DNA from 2 places in the Micromonospora marincola genome. Region 2 is predicted to be linked to the other one. Evidence: riboswitches for the same ligand, from Rfam matches in the RefSeq annotation. Region 2 holds a riboswitch; the other holds the start of a gene.
What was found. A riboswitch is a leader RNA that binds a small molecule or an ion and turns the genes downstream of it on or off. The one in region 2 is predicted to bind cobalamin.

Region 1 (4,409 bases), on a different contig from region 2:
AGTTGCCCTGATGTCCGTGACCGAACTGCCCGGCGACCGCCCGCCGGACTCCCCCACCAGCCCGGCCGGTCCCGTCCGGCCGGCGCGCCGATCCGCGGCGGTGGCGCTGCTGACCCGCCTGCACTTCTACGCCGGCGTCCTGGTCGCGCCGTTCCTGCTGGTCGCCGCGCTCACCGGGCTGGCCTACACGCTCACCCCGCAGCTCGACGACGCGCTCTACGGCGACAAGCTCACCGTCTCGACCGTCGGCGGGCAGCCCCGGCCGCTCGCCGAGCAGATCGCCGCCGCCCGCGCCGCGCACCCCGACGGCACGCTCACCGAAGTGCAGCCCGGCGACGGCGACCGGACCACACGCGTGGTCTTCGCCCGGGACGACCTCGGCGACCGGCAGCACACCGTCTACGTCGACCCGTACACCGCTCGGGTGTCCGGCCGGTTGACCACCTGGTTCGGCTCGACGCCGGCCACGACGTGGCTCGACGACCTGCACCGCAACCTGCACCTGGGCGCGGTCGGGCGGCACTACTCGGAGATCGCGGCGAGCTGGCTGTGGGTGCTGGCGCTCGGCGGCGTGGTGCTGTGGTGGCGCCGGCGCGCGGCGGGCCGGACCCGGGCCCGGCACCTGCTCGTGCCCGACCTGTCCGCCGCTCGGGGCGTGCGCCGCACCCGGGGCTGGCACGCCACCACAGGCGTGTGGCTCGCCGTCGGCCTGCTCTTCCTCTCCGCCACCGGCCTGACCTGGTCCCGCTACGCCGGGGCGAACTTCGGCGCCGGGCTGGACGCGCTGCGGGCCGGCACCCCGGAGATCTCCACCGCGCTGGCCGGCGCGCCGCCGGCCAGCGGCGGCGGCGAGCACCAGCACGGCGGGTCGGCCACCGCCACGGCGACGGACCCGGCGACCTACGACCTGGTGCTCGGCGGCGCCCGCGCCGCCGGCCTGTCCGGCCCGGTCGCGATCACCCCGCCCGGCGAGGCCGGCGCCGCGTGGACGGTCGCCCAGACCGACGACAGGTGGCCGGTCGGGTACGACCGGGTCGCGGTCGATCCGGCCACCGGGACGGTGACCGCGCGCAGCGACTTCGCCGACTGGCCGGCGCTGGCGAAGCTCAGCAAGCTCGGCATCCAGGCGCACATGGGCCGGCTGTTCGGGCCGGTGAACCAGATCCTGCTCGCCGCGCTCGCGCTCGGCCTGCTCTGCGTCGTCGTCTGGGGTTACCGGATGTGGTGGCAGCGCCGCCCCACCCGCGCCGACCGTCGGGCGCCGCTCGGCGCGCCGCCGGCCCGCGGGGCGGTACGCGGGCTGCCGTGGTGGGCGCTGCTGGCCGGCGTGCCGGTCGTGCTGGCGCTCGGCTGGGCGCTGCCCTGGTTCGGTGGCACGCTGCTCGGCTTCCTCGTGGTCGACGCGGTGGTCGGGTGGCGCCGGCGTCGCCGCCGCCCGGCCGTCCCGGTCTCGCCCGCACCGGCCGGCGGTTGACCCGCGCCGGGGTGTTAAGCGGGGGCCCCGCCTATACCGGAGGCGTTAAGCGGGGCCCCTTCCTTCGGGCCTTCGCGGTCGAGGTGCAGGCGCAGCAGCAGCCAGCCCAGCGACACGCCGCCGATGAACAGGTAGGCGGCCTGCGTGCCGACCGTGTCCCAGCAGGTGTGCAGCGCGACCGCGGCGGCGAAGGTCAGCAGGAACGCGGCCAGCCGGCGACCACCTGGCGCGGCGGCGAGGGCGAACAGCGCGCCCGCGGTCAGGCCGGTCCAGGACAGGTGCGCGGCCGGCGCGGTGAGGCCGCGGACCAGCAGCGTCTGCTCGACGGCGCCGAGGTTGCCCTGCGACCCGACGAGCGCGGTGAACGCGTATCCCATCGTCTCCAGGGCGGCGAAGCCGGCGCCGGAGGCCACCCCGATCACCAGCCCGTCGGCCGGCGTCCGGTGCCGCCGCCACAGCAGCAGGATGCCGGCCGGCACGATCAGCTTCGCCGTCTCCTCGATCAGGCCGACGAACACCATCGGCAGCACGCCGAGCCGGTGCAGGGTGTCGTACTCCAGCCAGCCGGCGGCGACCACGCCGATCACTCCACCGAGGAACGCGGCGACGCCGACGACCGAGCCGGGAACCCGCCAGCGCCCCGAGCGGCCCTCGGCGAAGGTCAGGAACGTGGCCGGCGCGATGGCGGCGCCGAGCACGATCAGCGCGGGCACGAAATTGATGTTCCGGGTGCCGATCAGAGTTTCCAGCACCAGCAGGAACAGCCCCACACCGACAAGCAGGACCGCGACCCAAGCCCAGCGACGCCCCAGATTCGCCATGCGGCCGAGTATCGCCGGTGCGTCCCCCGAACGCCATCCGCCGATGCCGATCCACGTCCGACACGCGCCCGACGCCGGCTCCATCGATCATGAGGTTGACGGCGGCCTGTGTCCGGATTGTCGCCGACAACTTCATGATCGCCCAATGCGGGGGGTGAGAGGCAGCCGACACGCCGGGGGCGACATGTGGTGTTGCGTGAAGACGGCTACCGCCATATATGGTGGTCGCGTAGCTGGTTCGGCCGCGCCTTCGGGTGTGGTCGAGGCAAGAGGGAACCCGGTGCGAGTCCGGGACTGCCCCGCAGCGGTGAGTGGGAACGACCGCCGTCATCAGCACTGGGCCACCGGCCTGGGAAGCGACGGCCAGTAGGCGACCGAACCCCGGTCCGGCCCGCGAGTCCGAAGACCTGCCAGCACGCCGTGCGCTGCCGCGCGCGGCGGTCGAAGGTCGCGTGGGACGACCGACGCCAGCAGCCGGGCCGGCCGTCGCGCCGCGCCCGTTGGCGTTCTCCCGCCGTCCGAGGCCATCGGAGTGACAGCGAGGAGAGGTCATGACGGTCGTGCGGGAGAGCCCCCCGGAGCAGCGCCGGCTGGCGATGCGGGTCCGCAAGCGGGACGGCGACACCGAGCCGGTCGATGTCAACCGGATCGTGCGGGCGGTCGAACGCTGGGTCGCCGACCTGGACGAGGTGGACCCGTTGCGGGTGGCCACCAGGACGATAAGCGGGCTCTACGACGGGGCGAGCACCGCCGAGCTGGACCGGTTGTCGATCCAGACCGCGGCGGAGCTGATCGGCGAGGAGCCGCAGTACTCGAAGCTCGCCGCCCGGCTGCTGGCCGCGTACGTGCACGAGGAGGTCCGCGGGCAGCAGGTGGCGAGCTTCAGCCAGTCGATCAGGTACGGGCACGGCCTCGGGCTGGTCGGCGACGACACCGCCGCGTTCGTGGCCCGCCACGCCGGCGAACTTGACGACGCCGTGGACCCCTCCGGTGACCTGCGCTTCGAATACTTCGGACTGCGTACGGTGGCGGACCGCTACCTGCTGCGGCACCCGGAGTCGCGGCTGGTGGTGGAGACGCCGCAGTACTGGCTGCTGCGGGTGGCCTGTGGCCTGTCCCACACGCCCGCCGAGGCGGTCGGCCTCTACCGGCTGATGTCCAGCCTGGCGTACCTGCCCAGCTCCCCCACGCTGTTCAACTCCGGCACCCGGCACACCCAGATGTCGTCGTGCTTCCTGGTGGACTCGCCGCGCGACGAGCTGGACTCGATCTACGAGCGCTACCACCAGGTCGCGAAGCTGTCGAAGTTCTCCGGCGGCATCGGCATCGCCTGGTCCCGGGTACGCGGCCGGGGCGCCCTGATCCGGGGCACGAACGGACGGTCGAACGGCATCGTGCCGTTCCTCAAGACGCTCGACGCCGGGGTCGCGGCGGTCAACCAGGGCGGCCGGCGCAAGGGCGCGGCCTGCGTCTACCTGGAACCGTGGCACCCGGACGTGGAGGAGTTCCTGGAACTGCGGGACAACACCGGCGAGGAGTCCCGGCGTACGCACAACCTCAACCTGGCCAACTGGATCCCGGACGAGTTCATGCGCCGGGTCGAGGCCGACGGCGACTGGTCGCTCATCGACCCGTCCGACGCGCCGGAGCTGCCCGACCTGTACGGGGAGGCGTTCGACGCCGCGTACCGGGCGGCGGAGAAGAAGGCGGTTCGCACGGTGAAGGCCCGGGACCTGTACGGGCGGATGATGCGCACGCTCGCGCAGACCGGCAACGGCTGGATGACGTTCAAGGACGCCGCGAACCGGATGTCCAACCAGACCGGCGAGCCGGGGAACGTGATCCACCTGTCCAACCTGTGCACCGAGATCCTGGAGGTCAACGACGACGCCGAGACGGCGGTGTGCAACCTCGGCTCGGTAAACCTCGGCGCGCACGTCACCGCCGAGGGCGTCGACTGGGAGCGGCTGCGGGCCACGGTACGCACGGCGGTGGTCTTCCTCGACCGGGTGATCGACATCAACTACTACCCGGCCGCGCAGGCGGCGGCGTCGAACCCGCGATGGCGGCCGGTCGGGCTGGGGCTGATGGGCCTTCAGGACGCGTTCTTCACG
Region 2 (4,409 bases):
GCCGGCCAGGGGGTGCAGGCCGAGCGCCGCGCGCAGCAGGGTCGTCTTGCCGGAGCCGTTGGCGCCTGTCAACGCCACGTGCTCACCCGGGCCGACGGCCAGATCGACCGCGTCCACTGCGGTCCTGCGGCCGTACCGGCAGGTGACGGCCCGGAATGTCACCGCGGCGGCGCTCACTCGACCGGCCTCGGCGCGCGGTGTCCGGTGGGTGGCCCGCAGATCCTTCGCGTGCCCGCCCGTCCGGCCGTCGCGTCGTGGCGGGCTTCGCCCCTCACCTGAACCTCCACGCGTGGCCCTTCCCCGTGTCGCGGCACGGCGCTCATCCGACATGCCGGTAGTCGGGACGGCCACCCGATCGTGGTTCCCGCGGCTTCGTGGGGACGTGCGGGCAGGGCACGGGGATCGCGGTGAGCCCGGACGCCGCCCGCCGGCCGGGCCGGGTGACCGCTGTCGGGTGGCCACCCGGCGACGACGTCAGCCCTGCCGTACCTCGGCCGCCGCCGCGACGAGGTGCCGCAGGGACGCTTCGACCTCGGGGTAGCCGCGGGTCTTCAGGCCGCAGTCGGGGTTGACCCAGAGCCGCTGGGCGGGGACCGCGGCGACGGCGCGGCGCAGCGCGTCGACGACCTCGTCGTGCGGCGGTACGCGGGGAGAGTGGATGTCCCAGACGCCGGGTCCGATGCCTCGGTGGTAGCCGATGGTGGCGAGGTCGTCGAGGATCTCCATCTTGGAGCGGGACGCCTCGATGCTGGTGACGTCGGCGTCGAGGGCGTCGATGGCGGCGATGACCTCCCCGAACTCGGAGTAGCACAGGTGGGTGTGGATCTGCGTGTCGTCGGCGACGCCGCTGATGGCCAGCCGGAACGCACCGGCCGCCCAGTCCAGGTAGGTCTGCTGGTGGGCGCGGCGTAGCGGCAGGGTTTCCCGCAGTGCGGGTTCGTCGACCTGGATGACGCGGATGCCGGCGGTCTCCAGGTCGCGGCACTCGTCGCGCAGGGCGAGGGCGACCTGGTCGGCGGTGTCGGCGAGCGGCTGGTCGTCGCGGACGAAGGACCAGGCGAGGATGGTGACCGGGCCGGTGAGCATGCCCTTGACCGGTTTGCTGGTCAGGGATTGGGCGTAGGTGGACCAGGCGACGGTCATCGGCGCCCGGCGGGCGACGTCGCCGTGGATGACGGGTGGGCGTACGCAGCGGGTGCCGTAGGACTGCACCCAGCCGTGGTCGGTGGCGGCGAACCCGTCGAGCTGCTCGGCGAAGTACTGGACCATGTCGTTGCGTTCCGGCTCGCCGTGCACGAGGACGTCCAGGCCCAGGCTCTCCTGCAGGCGGATGACGTGGGCGACCTCGGCGCGTATCCGCGCGGTGTAGCCGGCGTCGTCGAGGGTGCCGGCCCGGTGGGCGGCGCGTGCCGCGCGCAGCTCGGGGGTCTGAGGGAAGGAGCCGATCGTGGTGGTGGGCAGCGCGGGCAGGCCGAGGCGGCGCTGCTGGCGGGCGGCCCGGTCGGAGTAGTCGCCGCGCCGCCGGTGCTCGGGGCGCAGCGCGGCGAGGCGTCCGCGGATCTCGTCGCGCCGCCAGGACGCCGGTGTGGCCGGCAGTGGTGCCGGCACGGCGGTGGTGCCGTCGCGCAATGCGCGCCCGAGCAGGACGACTTCGTCGAGCTTCTGCCGGGCGAACGCGAGCCGTTCGGACAGCCGAGGGTCCAGGCGGGTCTCCGCGCTCAGGTCGACCGGGACGTGCAGCAGGGAGCAGGACGTGGACACCGCGACGTGGTCGGCCAGCGCGGCGACGGTGGCTCCGGCGGCGACGGCGGCCCGCAGATCGGTACGCCAGATGTTGCGGCCGTCGACGAGGCCGGCGACGATCGTCTTCCCGCCCAGGGGGCCGGCACCGGTCAGCCGTTCGAGGTTCCCCGGACCGGCGACGAGGTCGACCCCGACGGCGTCGACCGGGGTGTCGAGCAGCGCCGGGAGGGCGTCGGCGAGGTCACCGAAGTAGGTGGCGACGAAGATCCGCGGCCGGTTCGGCAGGTCACCGAGGCGCCGGTAGGCGCGGTGGAGACCGTCGATCTCGGCCGCGGTGCGGTCGGCGACGTAGGCGGGCTCGTCGAGCTGCACCCACGGCACACCCGCCCCGGCGAGCGCGGTGAGGATGCCGGCGTAGGTGTCGACCAGGTCGTCGAGCCGGGCGAACGGGTCGGCACCCTTGGCCAGCAGCAGGAACGTGGCCGGGCCGATCAGCACCGGGCGGGTGGTGATGCCGAGGGCGCGGGCCTCGGCGTACTCGCTCAGCGCCTTGGCGGGGTGGGCGGCGAAGCGGGTGTCGGGGTCGATCTCCGGTACCAGGTAGTGGTAGTTGGTGTCGAACCACTTGGTCAGCTCCAGCGCCGGTTCGGCGTCGACGCCGCGGGCCATCGCGAAGTAGGTGTCGAGTTCGTCGAGACCGAGGCGGGCGAACCGGTGGGGAACGGCGCCGAGGGCGACGGCGGTGTCGAGCATCTGGTCGTAGTAGGAGAAGGTGTTCGACGGGATCGCGTCCAGGCGGGCGTCGCGCAGCGTCCGCCACACCTGCGCCCGTAGCTCGGCGGCGGTCTCGTGCAGGCCGGCGGCGTCGAGCGTGCCGGCCCAGTATGCCTCGACCGCCTTCTTCAGCTCGCGGCGCGCGCCGATGCGCGGGTAGCCGAGCACGGTGCTCTGGCCGAATGAGGTTGTCACGGGTGGTCCTTCCCTCGAGGTGCCTGGCGACCTCTCGGGAGGGAGAAGCGGATACGACGGGCGTACCGGCTTTCCGCCCTGGCCCTCCCGAGAGGCCGCCGACGGCGCGCACCGGACGGTGCACGCGGCGCTGGCAGGTCTTCGGACTCGCGGGCATGACACGAGGTCGCCTACTGGCCGTCGCTTCCCGGACCCTGCGGTCCAGTGCTTCGATGACGGCGGTCGTTCCCACTCACCGCTGCGGGGCAGTCCCGGTCTCGCACCGGGTTCCCTCTTACGACGCCCACCCGCCGAGGCGGGAAGGCGAACCAGCACCGCGCATGATCGTACGCCGACGGTGCGGAGGGTGGGCGGCGTGTCCGAGTCGCGGGACACCTCGACGGCACCGATCAGGACGCGACGAGACTGGCGTCACCCGCCCCGACCTGCCACACGGGCCGCGTTCGGACGACTGGCTACGATGGCGGCAGCGCTGGTTCATCCGGTCGGCGACGGCCGGGTGTCGTAAGAGGGAACCCGGTGGAAGTCCGGGACTGCCCCGCAGCGGTGAGTGGGAACGACCGCCGTCAACGAAGCACTGGGCCACCGGCCTGGGAAGCGACGGCAAGTAGGTGACCGAGACCGGTCATGCCCGCGAGTCCGAAGACCTGCCCGCGCCGCGCGCACCACCGGTGCGCGCTGCCGTCGACCTCGCGGGTGGGCCGGGCGGGTGACACGTCGTACGCGATCCGTCGGCGTGTCCTCGACGCGCGCCCTCCGGTCGGCGGTCCGCTGCATCGAGGACGGACCCGCACAGTGCCCGACACCATCACGCTCGCCGGCCGACCACCGTCGGCGTCGCACCTGACCCTGTCGCAGATCATGGACCAGCACCACACCAACCTGATGGGTACGGTGCACGGCGGCCGGATCCTCAACCTGATCGACTCGGTCGCCGGGGTGGTCGCCGCGCGCCACTCCGATGGCCCGGCGGTCACCGCCGCCATCGACGAGACCGCGTTCCTGCGCGCGGTCCGGGTGGGCGACGTGGTCCACGTCGACGCCCGGATCACCTGGGCCGGCCGCAGCTCGATGGAGGTGGCGGTGAAGGTCAGCGCGGACCGGTGGGACCGGGCGGTGCCGCCGGTCGACGTGGCGACGGCGCACCTGGTGATGGTGGCCGTCGACGACCACGGCGACCCCCGCGCCGTTCCGCCGCTGTTGCCGGAGACCGACGGTGACCGGCGGCGCTACCGGGAGGCGCGGATCCGGCGGGAGCACCGGCTGTCGCTACGGCGGGCGTTGCTCGACGGCGCCGGGGAGGGCTGAGCGATGCTCGGACTGTCCGTGGCGACCCTCGCCGGCTACCTCGCCGCGATCGCCGTCCTCATGGTCACCCCCGGTCCGGACATGATGTTCGTGCTGGCCAACGCCACAGGCTACGGCGCCCGGTCGGGCGTCGTCGCCGCGCTGGGCGTCGCCGCGGGGGAGGCCGTGCACGTCGCGGCGGTGGTCGGGGGACTGGCCACCGTGGTCAGCGCGTCGCCGACGTTGTTCACGGCGATCCGATGGGCCGGCGCCGCGTACCTGATCGTGTTGGGTGTCCGGGCCGCGCGCCACCGCGATCCGGTGGCCGTCACCGGTCCGGACCGTGGCGCGTCGCCCCGTCGGGCGTTTCTGCGCGGCCTGGTGACGAACCTGCTCAACCCCAAGATGAT

Region 1: it holds a riboswitch for cobalamin, as region 2 does, so the genes downstream of both, SM450_RS23460 (ribonucleoside-diphosphate reductase subunit alpha) here and metE (5-methyltetrahydropteroyltriglutamate--homocysteine S-methyltransferase) in region 2, are expected to answer to the same signal.

What each region holds. Positions count from the first base shown of each region.
Region 1 covers NZ_JAXCFT010000013.1:88,748-93,156, reverse strand. The annotation lists gene SM450_RS23470 (PepSY-associated TM helix domain-containing protein) at 11-1,474, shown strand; gene SM450_RS23465 (PrsW family intramembrane metalloprotease) at 1,489-2,295, opposite strand; cobalamin riboswitch at 2,513-2,724, shown strand; gene SM450_RS23460 (ribonucleoside-diphosphate reductase subunit alpha) at 2,847-4,409, shown strand, end outside.
Region 2 covers NZ_JAXCFT010000008.1:160,049-164,457, forward strand. The annotation lists gene SM450_RS19105 (ATP-binding cassette domain-containing protein) at 1-177, opposite strand, end outside; gene metE (5-methyltetrahydropteroyltriglutamate--homocysteine S-methyltransferase) at 475-2,712, opposite strand; cobalamin riboswitch at 2,828-3,040, opposite strand; cobalamin riboswitch at 3,169-3,381, shown strand; gene SM450_RS19115 (acyl-CoA thioesterase) at 3,508-4,020, shown strand; gene SM450_RS19120 (LysE family translocator) at 4,024-4,409, shown strand, end outside.